DNA from 2 places in the Colwellia sp. Bg11-28 genome. Region 2 is predicted to be linked to the other one. Evidence: riboswitches for the same ligand, from Rfam matches in the RefSeq annotation. Region 2 holds a riboswitch; the other holds the start of a gene.
The links. Region 2 has a riboswitch for lysine ahead of lysC (lysine-sensitive aspartokinase 3). Riboswitches for the same ligand answer to the same signal wherever they lie in the genome.

Region 1: another riboswitch for lysine. It lies ahead of CXF79_RS20495 (2,3,4,5-tetrahydropyridine-2,6-dicarboxylate N-succinyltransferase); the one in region 2 lies ahead of lysC (lysine-sensitive aspartokinase 3).

The regions. Positions count from the first base shown of each region.
Region 1 covers NZ_PJBA01000018.1:757,192-768,435, forward strand. Annotated here, with positions in the region: gene traF (conjugal transfer protein TraF) at 1-278, shown strand, start outside; gene CXF79_RS20485 (succinylglutamate desuccinylase/aspartoacylase family protein) at 429-1,559, opposite strand; gene CXF79_RS20490 (PLP-dependent decarboxylase) at 1,573-2,820, opposite strand; gene CXF79_RS20495 (2,3,4,5-tetrahydropyridine-2,6-dicarboxylate N-succinyltransferase) at 3,002-3,751, opposite strand; lysine riboswitch at 3,925-4,170, opposite strand; gene CXF79_RS20500 (methyltransferase) at 4,350-5,411, shown strand; gene CXF79_RS20505 (sensor histidine kinase) at 5,440-7,071, shown strand; gene arcA (two-component system response regulator ArcA) at 7,208-7,909, shown strand; gene CXF79_RS20515 (Hpt domain-containing protein) at 7,980-8,336, opposite strand; gene folE2 (GTP cyclohydrolase FolE2) at 8,584-9,510, shown strand; gene gltB (glutamate synthase large subunit) at 9,951-11,244, shown strand, end outside.
Region 2 covers NZ_PJBA01000006.1:1,901,371-1,912,614, forward strand. Annotated here, with positions in the region: gene CXF79_RS15480 (porin) at 1-896, opposite strand, end outside; gene CXF79_RS15485 (SLC13 family permease) at 1,419-2,870, shown strand; gene CXF79_RS15490 (hypothetical protein) at 3,147-3,956, opposite strand; gene CXF79_RS15495 (NAD(P)-dependent oxidoreductase) at 4,055-4,918, opposite strand; gene CXF79_RS15500 (glutathione peroxidase) at 5,116-5,598, shown strand; gene CXF79_RS15505 (MarR family winged helix-turn-helix transcriptional regulator) at 5,602-6,033, shown strand; gene lysC (lysine-sensitive aspartokinase 3) at 6,185-7,555, opposite strand; lysine riboswitch at 7,704-7,924, opposite strand; gene CXF79_RS15515 (BCCT family transporter) at 8,283-9,890, shown strand; gene CXF79_RS15520 (ElyC/SanA/YdcF family protein) at 9,997-10,761, shown strand; gene CXF79_RS15525 (Nif3-like dinuclear metal center hexameric protein) at 10,846-11,244, opposite strand, start outside.

The DNA.
Region 1 (11,244 bases), on a different contig from region 2:
GTTGGCTCAATTTAGCAACCGATATTGATTTAACTGATCGTGAACAAATCGCGTCTATTGAGCCATCAAAATATGCTGGCGTGGGAGCTGAGTTTCGTTTCTATGAGCACATTCAATTTCGTTTAGGTTATCGTACTGACTTAAATAATGTTGATGATGATATTTATACTGCGGGTATTGGTATATCACCTTGGGATGTTTTCGCCGTTGATATTGCTGCCTTTACGGGAGGTAGTGACACTATAGGGGCAGCATTACAACTCAGCTTAAAAATATAGCCATCTTAATAGAGAAAAATAAGTGGCTTACTTAAGTAGCAACAAGTGGGGGTTCTGTATGTTGTCGCCTTTCAAGCGCAATAAAAAAGCAGTTATTGATAATATTCAATAACTGCTTTTTTGTAATATATGTATTTTGCTTAATGGATCTTAAAGCTCAAAGTAATTACAAAAGACCTTATATAACTCAGTGCCCTGATTAACACTCGCAGAAGCGAAGTGCAAAATAGGAATAACGTCTTGCTCAAGTGACACATAATGCAATGCCTCACCATCACCGTAATTATCCATACGAAGAATTCGGGCTAACGGCTCACCAGCTGCTAAAGGCTTACCAAATTCCCCAAGGTAATCAACCATTCCACCCATAGGTGAATATAAGGCTTTATAATCTTTCAGATAACAAGCGTATCTAGTCATTTCCTGTGGCTGATACTGTTTATTATCGATAACACCCTGAGATTGCAAATAAGATAAAATACCAAGTGCATCTTGCTTAGCTACATCTAGGTCAATTTGCTCTTGAGAGCCAAGTTCAACGGTAAAGCTTTCTTTCTTAAAAGCTCCTTTGCCCATAGTAAAGTTGCGACCTAAATCTTGATAAGCTTCTTGTAAGCTCCACCATGGACAAAATGTTGCTTCGTCCATGGCGCCATCAAAACCATTTTGAATAAAGATAGTATGCTCAATATCAAAATACTCCGCGCTCGATTTTGCATACTCTGGACAATATAAGTGCTTACTTGAAATAGGTCCTGTGTGTAAGTCTAAAACGATATCGGCTTGATGGGCAAGTCGTTGTAACTGGTAGGCAATACGTTGCCCCGTAGTGATACCCCAAATATTGTGCTCTAATCGTTGATCTATTTCAGTAATCAAAAGTTGCTGGAATTTATCTGCTATTTCTTCTTCACTCGCATCAAGGTATTGCTGCGCAAAGGGGGCAATAACACTTTGATCAAAGTGATACATGCGATTCCAGTTTTCCCCGGTAATGGGGTCAAAACGACCTAAAGTATATTCACCATTTTTATGATTACAGGCTACTGGGTTAGCATAGGGTACTAAGGTAATATTGCCTTGTAAATTACAATGCTGTAGCAGTTCAAGTAACTGAAAGATAACTGCATTACCTTGTACTTCAGCACCATGCATATTAGCCTGAATATAAACACTGGGAGCAGAATTATTTTCAGTTTCAAAAACATATACCGGCACAGTGAGCTTAGCACCACTTGCCATTTCGCCAACGGACATCACTTCTTTGGTAAAATTATTCATCGAAACTCCTCAACTAAGCCAAATAAGATGAAGCAGGCAGAGCTGCTCTGATTTGAGTTAGCGTACCATTTTGGTAAACATATTCAGCCGCTAATTCATGACATAAGAAAAACGGCATGCTTTCAGTAAAGCCATAAGCACCGCAATAACCAAACACGAGTTGTTCACCAACAGCCGTGTCTTTAGGTAACTGTAAATGCCCTAATTTATCCATACTGGTGCATAAAGGGCCATGCAAATCAAAAGCTTGCATAGAGTCGTCTTCAGCTACAAACCCTTCTCGTAGTATCTGTACCGGAAAAGGTTGATCAGTAATAGCAGGACGCAATAAATGATTTATTCCCGCCGCCAACACTAACTGATCTTGGTTGTAATTCATTTTTCTATCAACAACAGGCACGACATAATAGCCATACTCTGCAACCGCAAAACGTCCCAACTCAAGCCATAATTCTTTGACACCAGCTTTTGCTTTGATAATGGCCAAGTCTTCGATAACTTGAGACCAAGACAAAGCTTGTCCCTCGCCTAAATAATCAATACCTAAACCACCACCTAAATCGAGTACATCAAGTGTCATACCAATGCTACTAGCTAAATCAGTCAAGGGAGTTATCATTTGGGACCATAATGAAAACATTTTTTCATTACTGAGCATGTTACCCCATTGGAAAATATGCAAGCCACAAAGATCCAACGCTGGATAGCTATCTACATGAATATTCTGCCATTCAGACACTGATAGACCAAAGGGCGTTAAGCTATTTCCACCCAGTGGGTTTTTCTCGCCTTCATGCCATTGCAGCTGAACTCTCAGTAGTACTTTCGGTTTTTCAACACTCTTGAGTGATTGTTCCTGCTCAAGTACTGCTTCATTTAACCAGTTCAGTTGATTTAGACTCTCAACCACAAAAGTATTAACGCCCTGCTTAATAAATGCAGTCAGTTGTTTTTTTGATTTAGCTGGTCCAGTATTTAAGATCCGACTAGGGTCTATTCCCTGCGCTAAAACTTGAGCTAACTCACCGCTACTAGCAACATCAAAGTTAAAGCCTTCACTATCTAATGTTTGAATTATTTTGGATAGTGGATTCGCTTTAACGGCAAACCATAATTTAATGACATCTTGCTGCTGTAAAGCGGCTAAATGTGCTTTAAGTGCATCAAGTTGATAAACAAAATAGCCTTGTTCATCTTCTGGTGATTCATGTGTAACTAAGGCATTTTCAATGCTGGTGTCAAACCAAGTGGATTTAGTCATCATAATTATCTTTATAGTTTTCTTTTAAGTTTTAAAACGGTAGATAGTTATATCAGGGGTAAATAAACGCTAAGCGGTAACGCTCAAATTAAAGGGTAAAGCACGGAGTTGATGACTATCAATGAGTACTTTTGACGAATAAGTTGAGTGCTACGGCAACGAGGTTATGATCCCCTAAGTATTATCTTAGAATTGATTCTAATTCTAAAGAAGCATCGCTTTGTTCATCGCGATATTTAACGATAAGCGCACAGGCCATACTTAGACCTTGCTCTTGAGCCCATTCACCTTTAACAGGACGGGTACCAGGTACAACAACTGCACGTTCTGGAATTTCAGCACCTTTTTCTCTCATAACTTGATTAACACAGTCATAAACAGGTACTGATTTTGAAAGAGATACGCCTGGTGCTAATACCGCACCTTTTTTAACAACAATGCCTTCAACGACAACGACACCAGCACTTAAAAAGGCACCATCTTCAATGATTACCGGACTAGCGCCTATTGGCTCTAATACGCCACCAATTTGAACGGCTGCTGAAATATGTACATTTTTACCAACTTGTGCACATGAACCAATCAAAGCATGGCTATCAACCATAGTGCCACTATCAACAAAAGCGCCAACATTGATATAAGCTGGTGGCATGATGATAACGCCTTCGGCAACGTAAGCACCTGCGCGTACTGATGAACCACCTGGTACTAAACGAACACCATCTTCAGGTGTAAATTGACGAGCTGGTAAGTTGTGTTTATCAACAAAACCTTGGTAATTATCATCAAAAGCAATGTTTTTACCTGCTTTAAAAGCAGCTAAAATACCTTGTTTCACTTCAATGTTGGCATGCCAGTTACCGGCATCATCTTGGTTTGCCGCTCGTAAACTACCTGATTCTAACTGTGCTAATACATCTTGCCAGTTCATTTATTACTCCGCTTATCTGATAAAAAGTCTATAGAAAGATTATGAGTATTCGTGTTATCAAAGGTATGCTTAAGGCACACTTAATGAATAAAACTAAATACATTGTGCGGAGGACTGGGCATTGACAGAGAAGAGCATAATATCAGCTGAGCCGATATTTGGGCTAATATGCAAAGACCAGAAGCTCCCCACTTAAACAACCCATAGGGTTGTTTTTCAAAGTGACAGTTGTTGGGATTCAGCCCACTACTTTATAAAATATATAAAGTACACAACCGATAAACAGCTTATCAAATAGCCATTTATCTCGGCGTTAATCCCCCTCATTACCATCTACAGATTTTGATATCTGTTTTTGAATTGTTCAAGACAATACAAAACAATAGTAATTACCTGGTTAACGCTCCTCTTCTGGCCCTATTAAAATTTACTGGTTAGTTACTCAACCAATAAATTGGAATTAGGGACACTTACTATTTAAGCATTTTTTTTATCTCGACACAATTAACTTACGGCAAATAACCCTATTCCCTTATACTTATTTACCGTAGAATATAACCATTGTTCTTTCTCTATTTATTGCCCTGTGTCTTGCCCTATGTCATTGTCAAACCCTAGCCAAATATTGTTACGTAATAGTGAATTACTTGTAGCTAAAGTTCCTTTATTTATTAACTTACCTGAAGATGGTTTCATTGAGGCTTATACAGAGATTCATAAACCAGACACTATCCATTGCTTTAATACAAATTTCATTGATTATCAGGCAATTACCAAAAAGCATTGCAGTCCAACAAAGACTAAAAATGTTAAGGCAACTTTTGCCAGCACATATCAAACAACAAGCTGTCATGATCTTGTGATAATAGCGTTTCCTAAAAGTAAAGCTGAACTCAACTTCACGCTTGCTATGATTACTCATTGCATAAATGATGAAACAAAAATAATACTGGTTGGCGAGAAAAAAGGCGGTATACAGTCTGCAGCTAAATTAACTCAACATATATTTTCTTGTTGTCAAAAAGTCGATGCTGCACGCCATTGTCTGCTTTTTGTTGGTCTATTTCAGCCAGAAAGGTTATCAGATGTTTTCAACCTGCAAGATTGGTTCAAAAAATACCAAATTACTGTAGAAGGTATTGAGCTAACAATAGCTTCTTTACCGGGTGTTTTTAGTCAGCAAAAGCTTGATGTTGGTACCGCATTATTACTAAGTAATTTACCGAGTAAAATGACAGGAAAAGTACTCGATTTTGGTTGTGGTGCAGGAGTAATCAGTTGCTTTATTGGCAAGAAATTTAGCGGTACAAACTTATCTCTATTAGATGTTAGCGCTTTGGCATTAACCTCAGCACAAGAGAGTTTAGCTTTAAACGGTCTATCGGGTAATGTATTCCCATCAAATAGTTTATCGGATGTTAACGAACACTATCAACACGTTGTTTCAAACCCTCCATTTCATCAAGGTGTTAAAACGCACTACCAAGCCAGTGAAGACTTTTTAGCCGGAATAAATAAAAAACTTAACAAACAAGGTAACATTACGATAGTAGCCAACAGTTTTTTACGTTATCAACCGATCATGGAAACACACATTGGTAATACTCGCGTGATAACAAAAGACAAAGGGTTTACTATTTACCGAGCTCAGCTATCATAAAGATACAAAATATAATTTATTGGGTACCATGCCACACTTAACCAACACCATATCACTGCACAGTCGCTTAGTTAAAAGTATAATGGGGTTAACCCTATTAATAATCATCGCTGTTTCGATGAGCATTATTAATATGGTCGATGAACATGAGAATAAGACTATCGCTAGTGAAACTCGAGCATGGGCAAATATCCTCGCAAAAAATAGTCGTCAATTTCTAGAAAGTGATAATGATAATAGTCAAACAGCACTGAGCAGCGAACTTAAAAAATTAATCTCAACTCCTCTCATCAATCGTATACATGTGTATCGCTTGAATGAAGATAGCAGCATAGAGTATTTCAGTAGCTATAATAAAAATCATAACTTTCCAGCTATTAGCGACAAAATAGCTCATATATCACAATTAAGTACTATCCAGTTTGAAGAAAATCATCTAGAACTTATTGTAAAAGTCAGCCAAGGTCAGCATACCTTGGGCTACTTATTTATCCAATCTAGCCTGCTTGAAAAGCAAAGTTTCATCAAAAAATTAACCTATATTATGGTTAGCTTTCTTCTCTTTTTTCTTATAATTGCGTTTGGTGTTTCGCAATGGTTATTTAATAAAGCCAATCAGCCCATAGTCAAGCTAATCGAAGATGTTGGACAAATATCACAAAGTAAAAATTTCACCCTTAAATTAGCTAACCAGCCTTACAAAGAGCTTGATATTCTGGCTAAAAACATCAATGTATTATTACTTCGCACTGATAAGCATATCACTAGAATAATTGATGAGCATCAGCATGCTTTATCTCAAAATCAAGCATTAGAGAATAGGCTTAGTGCGAGAACAGATGCATTAAAAGAATCAAATCAAGAGTTATTATCAACCTTAGAAAAACTACATGAATTTCAAGGGCAATTGGTTGAGACTGAAAAGATGGCTTCACTCGGTGACATGGTTGCCGGCATCGCACATGAAGTAAATACCCCTATTGGTTTGGGTGTTACTGCTTCAAGTTTGTTAGCAGATAAGCTAAACGAAATTAAAGCTTCTTTTGAAGATAAAACATTAAAATCTAGCCAATTAAAGAAATTCTTAACTGATGGTGTTGAAAATGTCTCGATAATATTTCGCAATTTAGAACGCGCAGCAAAATTAATATCGAGCTTTAAAAAGGTTGCTGTTGACCAATCTAGTGCTGAGAGTTCTACTTTCAATGTTCATGATTTACTCGATGAAGTATTGCTAACACTTTCAGCTAAACTGATGTCTACTAATGTAACTGTCTCAGTGATCTGTCCAGAAGATCTCAACATAAAGAGTAAACCAGGACCCATCAATCAGATATTAATAAATCTGATTCTAAATTCAATTTATCATGCCTTTGAAGGACTTGAACAAGGTACGATAACGATAAACGTTATGAACCTTAGTGATCAATTGCATATTAATTATAGTGACGATGGTCTTGGTATTGATGATTCGGTGAAGGCAAAAATTTTTGATCCCTTTACAACCACCAAACGCGGCAGTGGTGGTAGTGGTTTAGGTATGCATTTAGTTTACAATTTAGTTACTCAAGCGCTAGATGGTCATATAGTGCTTGATAATGAACCAGAGCATGGTGTGTGTTTTGATATCACTTTTCCGGTAGAATTAGCAGCAACTTAATGAAATAATGGTCTTAAAAATTGTTTTTTCAATTTCACGTGACTAATATAGTTAAATAAATGTAAACATATTACAAATAGTTCACTCATTATAATAATAATTTCAATCACCATTTAAATATTAGGTAAATTCCAACATGCAGACTTATCAAATCTTAGTTGTCGAAGATGAAGACGTCACCCGCTTTAACTTACGCAACTTATTTGAAGCAGAAGGTTACGTTGTTTTCGAAGCTGTTGATGGCAATAGCATGGCTGAGCAGCTCAGACTTCATACCATCAACCTCGTCATTATGGATATTAATTTACCTGGCAAAAATGGCTTGCTATTAGCACGTGAATTAACAGCAAATAAAGACTTAGGGTTAATTTTCCTTACAGGTAGAGATAGCGATATTGATAAAATCCTTGGTTTAGAGATTGGCGCAGATGATTATTTGACCAAACCTTTTAATCCACGCGAGTTGACTATCAGAGCTCGAAATATTTTAAGTCGCATAGGTCAAACGAGTACTGAAGCCGAACAAAGCATAGTAAGCTTCAATCAATGGACTTTAGATGGTAATTCTCGTCAAATGACCAGCCCAGAAGGTGAAGTCATTGCTATTCCTCGCGGTGAATTTCGTGCATTAAGTTTACTTATAAAAAATGCAGGTAAAATAATTTCACGCCAAGAATTAATTAAAGAGATGACAGGTAGAGATTTACGTTCAAATGATCGTACCGTCGATGTCACCATAAGGCGCCTTCGTAAGCACTTTGAATTGAACCAAGAAACTCCAGAGCTTATTAATACCATTCATGGTGAAGGTTATCGTTTTGTCGGTATACTAGATTAAGTTATAATATATTAGCAGCCCTATCTTGGGCTGCTTTATTAGTTGAATCAAATAAAAATGTAATTACAGCTTAGATAGTTTCCAACCAGTTTTTAAAAGCAAATACTGCTTGATCATTCAATAACCTCAACTCTTTTAACAATACCGATTTTTTCTCTTTTGACACCTCAGCTTTTTCTATTAACTTCAATTGTCCATGTAATTGGTACATACCAACACTTGCTGCAGCGCCTTTCATTTTATGGCAATGATTTTGCCAGCCAGAAAGTGAATCATTGAGTTGTGCATTTTCAATATCGTTAAGGTAAATCTCAACTTGCTGGCAATATAAAGCAAACATCTGCTCAACAATGACTTTACCTAAACTATCTAAATAACCTTGAAGTAACTCCAGATCTAAATCAGGATTCGATTGTTTAGTTTCCACAAACACGCCTTTTTCTGTAAGGAATATAGGATGCCTCTATATTACCGCAGTAATAAAAATCAGACAAACATATTGAAACTTATGAAAAAACATATCATATAGCTATATTTTTTATCTCTTGTGCAACAACAGTAATGATTACCATTAAAAAATAAGCTAGAATGTGCGCCCTTAGATCTACTCTTCGTCCTTATCTCAAGAAGAACTCGAAGATTAGTTAGTAACTATCGTTTAAAGTGGAGTCGAAATGACGACATCAATGCCAGATATCGCCAACCATACAACAGCTCAAACCGAAGGTACACTTGACTGGGTCGGCATGAGTAACATTGAAATGCCTATTATGGTTGCCTCAAAAGGTGAAAGTGAGCGTATGGTCTCTGCTCATATTGATGCCTTTGTGAACTTAAAAGATGCACAAGCTAAAGGCATACATATGTCGCGTCTTTATCTACTTATCGATGAATTATCTACAAGTAATATACTTAACTATCAAAGTTTAGTGAGTTTGCTTGATGGATTTATTAGTAGTCACCAAGAATTAAGTGACCAAGCTAAAGTACAATTTTGCTTTGATTATCATTTACGTAGAAAATCATTAATCAGTGGTAAAGAAGGTTGGAAAGCTTACCCGGTAACGCTAACAGGAAACCTAAATCAAGGTAAACTCACTATCGAGCTAACTATTGATGTACCCTATTCTTCAACTTGTCCATGCTCTGCGGCCCTTGCAAGGCAGTTGATACAAAAAGCTTTTCAAGATAAGTTTGCTCAACAAAGCGAACTGGCATTAACTGATGTTCATGATTGGTTAGGCACAACAGAAGGAATCGTAGCAACTCCTCATTCTCAACGTTCTGTTGCCGAAGTAAAAGTAAAACTAAATTCTAGTATTAATGACTTTCCTATTACCGAGATAGTTGACCTGGTTGAAAACTCTCTAAAAACACCGGTACAAGCTGCAGTCAAACGCGAAGATGAGCAAGAGTTTGCTCGCCTAAATGGTCAAAACTTAATGTTTTGTGAAGATGCTGCTCGTCGTTTACAGCATAGTCTGAATCAAACAGATCAATTTGATGACTTCTGGTTACGGATAAATCATTTAGAGTCTCTTCATGCCCATGACGCTGTTAGTGTAACGACCAAGGGTATCAAGGATGGCTATCAGCCATAGCGATAACTAAGCTCTATTATAAAACTTAAAGCCAATAGTGATTTCACTATTGGCTTTTTTGTGTCACTTATTTAACTGTTAGCAGAACATCAACTTCAGAAGTCACTTAGACAGAATCTCCTTTTGCTATATCACACGCCTATAAACGATGTTTATTTCATTATTTTTTGCTCGATAAAGATATAAGCACTTATCAAAAATAACAATCACAGCAAAAACAATCTGTTGATATAAGCACTTTTCATTATTCAATTAATACTCAGTACAGCCGTCAAGATGACTGACGAGCAAAAGCTCTATTTAAATTGACCTTTACCAAAGAACTGGGTAGTGTTGATAGTTCCACTTACTTAAAAAGAGGTGTATTTATGCATTTTTTCCATGCCTTTATTCTTTTTACCTGTCCTGTAAGTAAGTTGGTTTATTATTAGGAGAAAAATATGCAACTTTATGATCATAGCGTCCAAAAGGACAACTGTGGTTTTGGTCTAATTGCCCATCAACAGGGTGAAACCAGTCACAAACTAATTAAGACCGCTATTTCCGCTTTAGATCGTATGCAACATCGTGGTGGTATCGCCAGCGATGGTAAAACAGGTGACGGTTGTGGCCTACTATTACAAAAACCAGACAGCTTTTTTCGCGCCGTAGCCGCCGACAATAAATGGAAGCTAGGTAAAAAATATGCTGTCGGCATGATTTTCCTAAGCCCTGATCCCGTTGAAGCTGCACTTTCTAAAAAAGTATTAGAAGAAGAGTTAGCAAATGAATGCTTAACATTAATAGGCTGGCGCACTGTACCTATCGACACATCGGTATTAGGTGAAATTGCGATAGGCAATTTACCAACGATAGAACAAGTCTTTGTTGATGCTCCTCCAGGATGGAGAAACCTAGAGTTAGAGCGACGTTTATATATGGCGCGTCGTCGCGCTGAAAAGCGTATTACCGACGAAAAATTTTATGTTGCCAGTTTGTCTTGTCTAGTAACAATCTACAAAGGGCTAATGATGCCTGTAGATTTACCTAATTTTTATTTAGATTTAGCTGATATTCGCATGCAAAGTGCTATCTGTGTATTCCATCAGCGCTTTTCAACCAATACCTCGCCACAATGGCATTTAGCACAACCTTTCCGCTATCTAGCGCACAATGGTGAAATCAACACCATTAACGGTAACCGTCAATGGAGTCGGGCGAGAACTCACCGCTTTAAATCACCATTATTGCCTGACTTACAAGATGCTGCTCCTTTTGTTGGCCAGACAGGCTCCGATTCATCATCTTTAGATAACATGCTTGAACTCTTTTTAGCTGGTGGTATGGATTTATACCGTGCAATGCGCTTATTGATGCCGCCTGCATGGCAAAACAGTCCGTTAATGGATGATGATTTACGTGCCTTCTATGAATTCAACTCTATGCACATGGAACCATGGGATGGCCCCGCTGGCGTAGTAATGACTAACGGCCGCCATGTTGCCTGTAACCTTGATAGAAACGGTTTACGCCCTGCCCGTTATGTTATTACTCGTAATGGTTTTATTACCCTCGCTTCAGAAGTAGGTATTTGGGATTACGGTGAAGATGAAGTGGTGGAAAAAGGCCGTGTTGGCCCTGGTGAAATGCTCGCCATTGATACCTACACAGGTAAAATATCTCATTCAGCCGATATTGATAATAATTTAAAGGAACGTCACCCTTATAGAGAGTGGTTAACTAAAAATATTCGCC
Region 2 (11,244 bases):
CTAACATCGCCTTTTATGTCACAAGAGTTTACCGCATATCTAGCATGGACTTGATTGTTGTCTTGACGCCACTTACCATATAAACCTACGGTTGAACGATCTTCATCAACACATGCGGTTACGCCGCCTACTTTACCAGATTCTTCTGCTGATACTAACCTCACGTTACCAGAAGAGTTACCTTTATAAAGATCAAAATCTTCTTCAGCTAAATGATAAAAGGCTGATACGGTAAACGCTTTTGAAATATCATACCAAGCACGAAAACCATATAAATTACCGGTATTTTCACCTTGCTGGTCTGCTGCTAATGCTGCTTGAAGTTTCAAACTTTGGTTTTTATATTGCGCTGCTACTTGGTATTGATCAATAGAGTCGCCATCTTGTTTCTCTGTTTGAATGGCTGCACCAAACTTCCAATTATTATATGTTTTTTGCCATTGCAGCATATCATCATCACGAATTGCGCCTTGGCGTAATGAGTCTAACCCATCAGAAAAGTAAGCACTGCGCACATACTGATGCCATATAATGGTTTGAGAGCCATAGGTAACAGTACCAAAATTTCCTTTAAGGCCAACATATATCTGTCGCATTCCGGCTTTTTGGTTTTGATTGAAATTAACGCCATCATCCCCGCGTAAACCATACTCAACTTTACCTAAGCCTGTTAAACCGTCAGCCAATTGAACTTCAGCCTTAACACCAATCCGACTCAAAAAATCTCTACCATTTGCAGCATCATCAGAAGTACCACTATCAACATAGTCGGCACCTAAACGGAGCGAGCCATAGAATGAACTCTCAACATCACTTGCATTTGCGCTTGCGCAACTTAATAACAGTACGTTTAAAAAAAATAGTTTGCTTGTTTTATTCACTTGAACACGTTTCATGTATTTCCCCTTTATTTTAAGAAGTTATTATCTTTATAAATCGTCAACGATGATTACGTTAAGGCGACAGTTTGTTATCGCAATGTTCACGCCAATTTATTTGTAAAGCTCCAGATAAAAATAAATAACAAAATAACAATCACTTACATTAAAAATAAAAAATTCGAAGGGGCAATGTTTGGGGGGGATATCACCCCCAAGACTCACAAGCGTATATAGAAATCCCCCCATAATGAAAAACTAAGGTATTTAAAACCAAGAGATAAAGGAGGACGATCAGCCACTACTCCCCAAAATGAACAGGGCCATTAGCAATAAGTCTTTCAAGTTTATTGCGGTATGATAATTGGCGGTTTTCCACACATAGTCATTTTTTTATGGGTGGATATTGATACGTAACATAGGCTAATATAATGAGTTAAAAATATAATTACCTTTATTAACAATAAGATGAAAACATGGCAGTGTCTTTGCAAAACATAAATTAGAACTATTATAAAAAACAACACTGTGAGGAAATTTATGACAGATATTCAAGACAAAGCAACGCCATTGCGTATGCTCGTATTAGGGCCAGCATTAATGCTGTTCACCTTATTAGTTCCTTCTCCCTTTGAAGGTATGTCTTCAGATGCATGGCACACCCTAGGTTTAGCATTGTGGATGGCCACTTGGTGGATATCTGAAGCAACCCCTGTTTCAGTTACCGCTTTTTTACCCTTAATCGTTGCGCCAATTGTTGGCATAGCACCCATTAAGGTAACAACATCGTCTTATGCACACCCTTTAATATTCCTTTTCCTTGGAGGATTTTTTATCTCCATAGCGATGGAACGATGGAACTTACATAAACGAATTGCCTTAAAAGCAATGTCGTTATGTAGCACTAAACCCAGCCACCAAATTGGCGGGTTAATGCTTGTCACTGCTTTCTTATCAATGTGGATGTCTAATACAGCAACCGCAGTCATGATGTTGCCTATCGCCTTATCTATTATCGAGATGGTTAAGCAGAAGCAAAATGGTAGTACCCCTGAAAACTTTTCAAAACCAATGTTATTAGCTATTGCTTTTTCTGCAAGTATTGGTGGCTTAGCGACCTTGATTGGTACTCCTCCTAATGCGCTGATGGCGGCTTATTTAGCTGATAGCTACAACATTGAAATCGGCTTTGCCCAATGGATGATTATCGGCGTACCGTTAAGTGCAGTATTGTTGGTATTGTGTTGGTTTATTCTTACCAAGGTTTGTTACCAAGTTAATGAAGGGGAACGAGTTGATACAAACAGTATGTTCAAAGAGAAACTTCAGGAATTAGGTCAAATGAATAAAGGAGAGAAACTCGTACTGTTTTTCTTTGCTTTTGCAGCCTTCAGTTGGATATTTAGACCGTTAATAGCCAAAATGACTGGACTCGCTATATCGGATACCGGCATCGCTATGTTTGTAGCTTTGTTATTATTTGTTGTACCTGTTGACCGTAAAAAAGATATTCGTATTTTAGCCTGGGAAGATACTAAGAAGTTACCTTGGGGTGTATTGTTGCTTTTCGGTGGTGGATTAGCCTTAGCCAGTTTAATCAAAAAATCAGGACTAGCGGGTTACATAGCCACGCAGCTTGAAGCAACGTCTAACATTCCTGTTATTGCTGCCGTTTTGGTCGTTACTATTACCATCTTATTCTTGACTGAAGTAACAAGTAATACGGCAACGGCTGCTAGTTTCTTACCTTTACTAGGACCAATAGCTGTGACCTTAACTGATGGTCCTTTAATGTTAGTTATCCCTGCCGCATTAGCTGCTAGTTGTGCCTTTATGATGCCAGTGGCAACACCGCCAAATGCTATCGTATTTAGCTCCGGAGAATTACGTATTGCTGACATGGCCAGAGCAGGTTTCTGGCTTAATATCGCAGCTATATTTATGATAGTTTTATTGATGTTAACTACAGTACCTATGGTCTTTAACTTATAAATAAAGTCTTTTAGATTCTCGATTTAAACACCAGACTAATAGTCTGGTGTTTAAATTACGCGCTACTCTATATAAGCAGTCCCTACTAATATCAATCGGACAAGTACGCTAAACGATACTAGTTATCACCTTACTAAAATTCAGAAAAAACTCTAAATCCACCCCTCTACACTGCTCATTTAGACGATCTACTTAAAGTAATTGCTAAAGTAATATCGCAATCAGCTACTCAATAAAAACATCAATCGCGGCGTAAATCTCATACTTTCCTCGTGATTAAAAAGCACAGGAAACATGTTCTGCAACAGTCTGGGAAGCAATTTGTCCGAGTAAAGCCTGCTCAGACTCAGTTCCAGGTAACTCTGCAATGTAAGGTAAAGTATCTGCTGTTTGACCACTAATTACTTGATACAACACCAAAGCGCTGAGTAAAGCCCCTAACTCCGTAGCATGATTTCCATCCGCTTGATAAAGATCCAAATCAGGCTCAATAGTTAACACTTTATTCCAACTTAATCCTACAGGGGCAATACAACTAGACTCTTCATCGGCAATATCAACATGTAAACTATGAATATAATCAGCTTCGAGAAGATTTCCTCGTTGCGGATGTTCAGGATAGAGTATTGGCGTAGCTCCTTTCTTCTTTGCACGTTGAATCCATGTTCTTGTTGCTTCTGTCGAATAAAGGACTGATTGACTCTGCGAATATTTCTGTCCTTGCAAAATTATATGAGTCCAAGGCCTTGCCTCAACTAATTCGACCAAACTTTCTTTATCAACAATGACATCTAGAAAAGCACCTACGCGCTTATCAATGTTTATCTCTTTTTCTTTGAGACCATTTTGAAAGATTAAGGTCAATAATTTTTGTATTGACTGAACGTGGCTATTGCCAATAACGAGTATTTGATACGTGTCGAGTGATCTATTATCTGGAATTGCCAAATTTTTAGACGCCGCAACAGACTCTGGTGCTTTAGCATCTGGGACTACCTGTGCTTTGGCTTCTCCTTCACTACCACTACCACTGCCGCAAGCAGAAAGTAACCATAATAATGGTAAAGTAAATAAATTTAATTTCATCATTCCCTCGATAAAAAATTCAATAAGTTATACCCAAGTCACTTGAAGATATGTGTTTCAGGTAGCTTGGGCAATACAGTTAATTGGTCGGTTTAGTACTACTTCTTAAAACGAGAAATAAGGCTTGATGTATCCCATCGGCTCCCGCCATTGTCTTGTATCTCTTGGTAATAACCATCAAGTTGCTTAGTTACTGTTAAATCAGCACCTAATTTTTCAGCTTCTGCAAATGCGATAGCCAAATCTTTTCTTACCCAATCAACGGCAAAACCAAAATCAAATTCGCGCGCACACATCGTTTTACCTCGATTATCCATTTGCCAAGAGCCTGCAGCGCCCTTCCCAATAGTATCAAGTAATTTGTCAGTATCTAATCCTGCTTTTTGGGCAAAGTTCAATCCTTCAGCTAAGCCTTGCACTGTATTGACAAAACAAATCTGATTAACCATTTTAGCTAATTGTCCTGAGCCAACGGGACCCATGATTTGACTAAAGCGAGCAAATGCAGCCATAACAGGCTCAGCTTTAGCAAAAATACTCTCATCACCACCGACCATAACTGTCAGCACACCATTTTCGGCACCCGCTTGACCACCTGATACAGGTGCGTCTAAAAAGTATTGGCCATTTTTATCCGCAACAGCAGCAAGCTCAACAGCAAGCTCTGCAGATGCCGTGGTATGATCGACAAAAATACTTCCTTTAGAAAGACCTGCGAAAATCCCTTCATCACCTAATGAGACTTGTCTGACGTCATCATCATTACCGACACAGGCAAATACAATGTCACACCCAGTAGCGGCTAGCGCAGGTGTTGTTGCAATATCACCACCAAACTCTTTTTGCCAAGCTAAGGCTTTATCCCTGTTTCGGTTATATACACAAACCTGATGACCTGCTTTAGTCAAATGTCCCGCCATTGGGTAACCCATAACGCCAAGACCAATAAATGCTACTTTCATGTTCCAACCTTTTAAGTCATTAATTTAATGCGATCAGTCTACTTCAGTTTTTTATTTTGCTCTAGCATCTTTTCAACACAACAATTTTACACTACAATGAACAAATATATTGTGCACAATCAAATTGCGAACCACTTAAATAGTCGCAGTATAATTATCCCAGATAGCTTTACATTTACTTTAAAGGAAAAATTAAGATGAGTAATATTTATCAGTTTACAGTGAAGAATAATAAAGAAGAGACGATCGAATTAAATCAATTTACCGATAAAGTATTACTCATTGTTAATACCGCGAGTAACTGTGGTTTCACTCCACAATATCAAGGTTTACAATCACTACATGATTCGTTTCAAGCAAATGGTTTTGAAGTATTAGCCTTTCCTTGTAATCAATTTAAGCAACAAGAGAGTGGTAATAACGAAGAAATACAGCAATTTTGCGATTTACACTTCAATATAAAATTCCCTTTATTTGACAAAATCGACGTCAACGGAAGTAATGCCCACCCTCTTTTTAGTTTTCTAAAGCAACAAGCTCCAGGCATTCTTGGTTCTAAATCCATTAAGTGGAATTTCACAAAGTTTTTAGTAAATCGTCAAGGTGAAGTAGTTAAACGTTATGCTCCTACAACAAAACCAGAAGCCATTACCGCTGATATTGAAAAGTTATTGAAGTAACCGATGAGTAATAATTTACTGCTAGAAAAACAGTTATGTTTTCGACTTTATAGTTTGAATAAATTAATGTGCCGACTTTACGCGCCCGTTTTAAAAGAGCTCGCATTAACTTATCCACAATATTTGGCCATGCTCGTTTTATGGCAAAACCTTGATGGAATTTCGGTTAAGGACTTAGGTAATAAACTTGATTTAGATTCAGGCACACTATCTCCCTTACTTAAAAGAATGGAAGCACAAGGGTTACTTACTCGAGTTCGACAACCGTCAGATGAGCGGGTAGTTATCATCAAACTAACTAAAAAAGGGATGGGATTACAACAAAGTGCAGAACATATTCCTGGAAAAATGTTTGCTGTAACGGGTTTAACACCAGATAAATTACTCAACTTAAATCAAGAACTTGATCAGCTTATTGCTAATATCAGCGATTGAACGCTAAACAACCCAGAGAAAGAAAAGAAAGAATGAAGCGTTTATCATTCTTTCTTTATTTATTAATTTAACAATGACGTTAACAGTACATTACCGTCAGATAGAAAGTATCAAGTAAGGTGTCCTGAGCAATCTATTAAGAAAACTAGGCTTAAGCGAATAAGGTATTATGTAATTTCTCAACCACATAATTTGCCTCATCTTCATTCACTAAAAAGCATAAGTTATTGGCACTAGCGCCATGACAAATTAAACGGATATTCACATCATTAATCGTTTCAAAAATGCTTTGACCAATACCTTTAGCACACGTTAAACCATTCCCAATCACAGCAACTAGCGATAAACCATGCTCAACGCTAACTTCACATAACTGCTCTAATTCTGCCACCACGGCATTAGTAATTAACGATTGCGTTGAACCACTTGGGTTATCAAAAGTTAAAGCGACACTAATTTCACTGGTAGTGATCAAATCAATGCTTAACTCATGTTTCGCTAATACGCCAAACACTTTTGCTAAGAATCCGCTAGCATGTAACATAGCCGGGCTTTTTACCGTCACTAACGTTTGTTCACGTCTTAATGCAATGGAGCGATAAGTGGGATTCGAATCAACTTTTTGCTTAATTTGCGTACCACCTTTTTCTGGCTCTTTACTTGAACCAACAAAAACTGGAATATTGCGGCGCATTGCAGGGATCAGTGTCGCGGGGTGTAATATTTTCGCGCCAAAGGTGGCCATTTCGGCCGCTTCGCCAAAGCTAATTTCTTTAATCGCCCGCGCTTGGTCAGTAATACGCGGGTCGGTAGTAAAGATACCTACAACATCCGTCCAAATAGATAAATTATTACCATTTAAAGCTTCAGCAAGTAATGCTGCGGAATAATCGGATCCACCTCGCCCTAGCGTAGTCGTATGACCTTGGCTATCTTGGCCAATAAATCCCTGAGTAACAATAACTTTATCAATCAGTTTTGGGGCAAGCAGTTGTGTGCTTTGTTCACTCAGTTGATTAAGATCTACTACCGCTTTGCCATATAAACTATTGGTTTTCATCACTTGTTGCACATTGAAATACTCACCTGGAATATCAACAGATTGTAAAACTTGAGCAAAAATTCGCGAGCTAAATTGCTCACCAAAGGCAAGAATGGCATCTGCTGTCTTAGTCGAGTATTGTAATAACTGCGTTAGTGCATGTTGAGTTAGTTCATCAAGTAAGCTGTTTATTTCTTGATTAAGCTGTGCTTCAACATCGCTTGATAAATGCTGAGTAATATTGACTTGAATAGCGCGGATATTTTCAACAATATCCTTTTGCTCAATGACAGATACATTTTTCTGACTTAAGCGAACTAGCAGGTTTGTCACGCCTGAACTAGCTGAAACAACCACTAGACGATTGCTGTTATCATTTTTAATAATATTGGCGCAACGAAGCATAGCTTGGTAATCGGCAACACTAGTACCGCCGAACTTGGCAACAGTTAAAGATGATGTAGATTGAACTGAATTCACAAAATTCTCCCATAAAAATACTAGTTACTTACTGAGCTCTTTGCTGAGTAAATTAACTATTGGAAGAGCATGACTGAGTAGGTAGCGAGTGGTGTATTTTGCACGTTTAAAGGGATATCTAATAAACTGCAAAAAAAACGAAACTTTTTCAGCCAGAAGCTCTCCACCTATTATTTAATGCTTAATGATACCTAATTAGTTAGGTATCATTTAACAAATACGTCAGGTGACAGCCATAAGGATTCAACCTTAGTGACCGAGTATCTAAATCCACTTTTAAATACTCTCGGCGATAACTTCCCTCAAAAACGGTATTTGGAATGTGGTTCCTCTCGTTTTCTACCTAAGTTTCGCACCTCTTCTGGTACATTATATTTTAGAGTATTGACCCTAAACCACAATGCGAAATCATTAGAACCGATTTAACCTTACATTGCAACAGGCTATTAGTCAGTTTTTATAAGTTTTTTGCCCTTATTATTCACTTTGATCGGCATCGTCCTAGGTACTCTACTACCTATTATCTATCTACCAAGCATAAGAAAACTTGCTAACTAATTACTTTACAAAAGCAAAATCGAGAGTCAAGGCTATACTTTACTCACTTAGGTCTTTGGTTTGTTTAATGATTAAACCCTGCAAAGGGGGAAATTATTCGCTAAACACTGTACAGTAACAATGTGTATACAAAGCCCGTTTTATTCAAAACTACTTACAGGAAGCCATAATGAGCAAAAACAAAGAAGATACAGATAAAGATAAGGAGCTTGTTGTTGAAAAGTCAGTTTACCGATCTGACCACGTGATTGGAGAGAATAACGTAGAAATAATGGGCATGGACTTACATAATCCTGTGTTCTTTTTCTCATCTACACTTATTGTTGTATTTGTTCTATTAACCCTACTATTCCCTGAATTAGCCAAACAATCATTCGATGCATCAAAAAGTTGGTCTATCGACCATTTTGACTGGCTATTCATTGTCAGCGGTAACCTTTTTGTCCTTTTTTGTTTAGCCTTGGTTGTTTCACCTTTTGGAAAAATCCGACTCGGTGGTACTGAAGCAAAACCAGACTTTAGCAAATTGTCTTGGTTTTCTATGCTATTTTCTGCCGGAATGGGCATAGGTTTAATGTTTTGGAGTGTTGCAGAGCCTGTTGGTTACTTCACTAATTGGTATGGCACGCCCCTAAATACGGTTGCCGGTACTCCCGAGGCAGCTAAAATGGCGATGGCGGCAACAATGTATCACTGGGGATTACACCCATGGGCCATCTATGCCGTTGTAGGTTTGTCTTTAGCTTTCTTCACTTTTAACTGCAACATGCCATTAACCATCCGCTCTTCTTTTTACCCATTGTTAGGCGAGCGAGTTTGGGGCTGGCCGGGCAATGTCATTGATATTACCGCGGTATTAGCTACTATTTTTGGTCTCGCTACTTCTTTAGGTTTTGGGGCACAACAAGCGGCTGGAGGTTTAAGCTTCCTATTCGATATACCCAATACCATAAACACTCAGATTGCCATTATATTTGGCGTTACCATGGTCGCCATATTCTCAGTGACTCGAGGCTTAGATGGTGGGGTTAAACTATTAAGTAATATCAATATGTCACTTGCGGTTGTATTAATGTTATTTGTTATTATTACGGGCTCTACTGTAGTGATTATTAATGGTGTTGGCACAACCCTGCTTGCCTATGCCGAAAATATTATTCCGTTAAGTAACTGGATTGGTCGTGAAGACGAAACGTTTTACCATGGCTGGACTGTATTTTATTGGGCTTGGTGGGTTTCTTGGTCACCGTTTGTCGGTATGTTCATCGCAAGAATTTCGCGCGGCAGAACGGTTCGTGAATTTATATTAGCAGTATTATTTGTTCCTACTTTACTTACATCAGTATGGATGGCAACCTTTGGCGGCATGGGTCTTGAACAAGTACAAAATGGTGTAGGTCAATTAGCTCAAGGCATTGGTGATAGCTCGTTAGCACTATTTCAAATGTTAGAGAACTTGCCTTTAAGCAATGTTACTTCGTTCTTGGCGATTGTCTTGGTATTGATTTTCTTTGTCACTTCATCAGATTCAGGCTCTTTAGTCATAGACAGTATTACCGCTGGTGGTAAAGTAGATGTGCCGGTACCACAAAGAATATTTTGGGCTGCTATCGAAGGGGTCATTGCTGCTGCATTATTATTCGGCGGAGGCAAAGATGCGCTGGGTGCCTTGCAAGCTGCAGCCATCACAGTAGGATTACCTTTTACCATACTACTAATTGTTATGTGTTTCGGTTTATTCTTGGGATTAAAAAGAGAGTATAAAAAACTAGGTTAGGGCAACTTAGCTTTCTCCCAACAAAGTTTAATTTAGCTAAGCAGCCTAGTGCAATACTTGATATAGTAAATAGATATCAATGCTCTAGGTAACTTAGCTGAACCATATGGATTTATTTCTTCTTAAAAAAATCATCACTGTATTGATCATGCCCATCAATATAGTGCTGTTATTACTCATTTTTGCCCTCATTGTTCATCGTAAAAAGCCTAAACAAAGTATTAAGAGCTTATCTGCAGCGATAGTCATTTTACTTATCAGCGCCTTCGCACCTTTTTCAAATACGGTTATGACCGCTATTGAGAATGATTACCCGCCTTATGTTAAAACCAACGTATCTATCGACTACATCGTGGTATTAGGTTGCGGTCATAATACCAACGCAGAGTTGCCAGTAACCAGCCAATTAGCTAATTGCTCCTTACAACGCATGGTTGAAGCTTTACGTATATATCAGTTACATCCAGAAGCCAGAATAATCACATCAGGTTATGGCGGACATAATCCAGTCTCTAATGCGGAAACGGTAAAACAATCATTGGTACTTTTAGGCGTTCCTGCGCAAAAAATTATTACTGAGAATTTTCCAAAGGATACTGAAGAAGAAGCACAACTCATTGCCCCACGGGTACAAGGTACCCAAGTGATACTGGTAACAAATGCTGACCATATGCCACGCTCTATCAATTACTTCCAGGCAGAAGGAATATACCCTATTGCTGCGCCGACTGGCTATTGGGTAAAGAACCCAGACAGTAGCAAAAACTGGGCTCATTATATGCCTAGTAGTAAGAAACTAGAACAAACCACTATTGCCTGGTACGAGAGTTTAGGGCTGATAGTGCAATGGTTTAAATCACTATTTAGCTAAATAAAATTAAGAAGGTTACTTGAATCGATAAAATAGATTCAAATAATGAACCGACGTAACCTGTCTCCGCTTAAACCTTAAGTTTTAAACGGGGTTATCGATATCAACAAATATTACTTCAAGTCCGTGCTTTTCAGCTAAATGCTCTCCTAAGGCTTTTATCCCATAACGCTCAGTGGCATGATGGCCAGCAGCAAAGAAGTGTATATCCATTTCATGGGCTATATGAGTCGTTTGTTCTGATACTTCACCCGTTAAAAAGGCATCTATGCCCTGCTCTGCAGCAAGTTCAATATAACCTTGACCACCGCCAGAACACCAAGCAATAGTTTTTATTGGCTTATTACTCGGTGCCGCAATATGTAAACATTCTCGCTCAAGCGTACTATTAATTAACTGGCTAAATGCTTCACCGCTACATGGATGCTCGAAACACCCTTGCATAGCAACGCTTAATGGATTACCTACTTCTAGCGGCTCTAC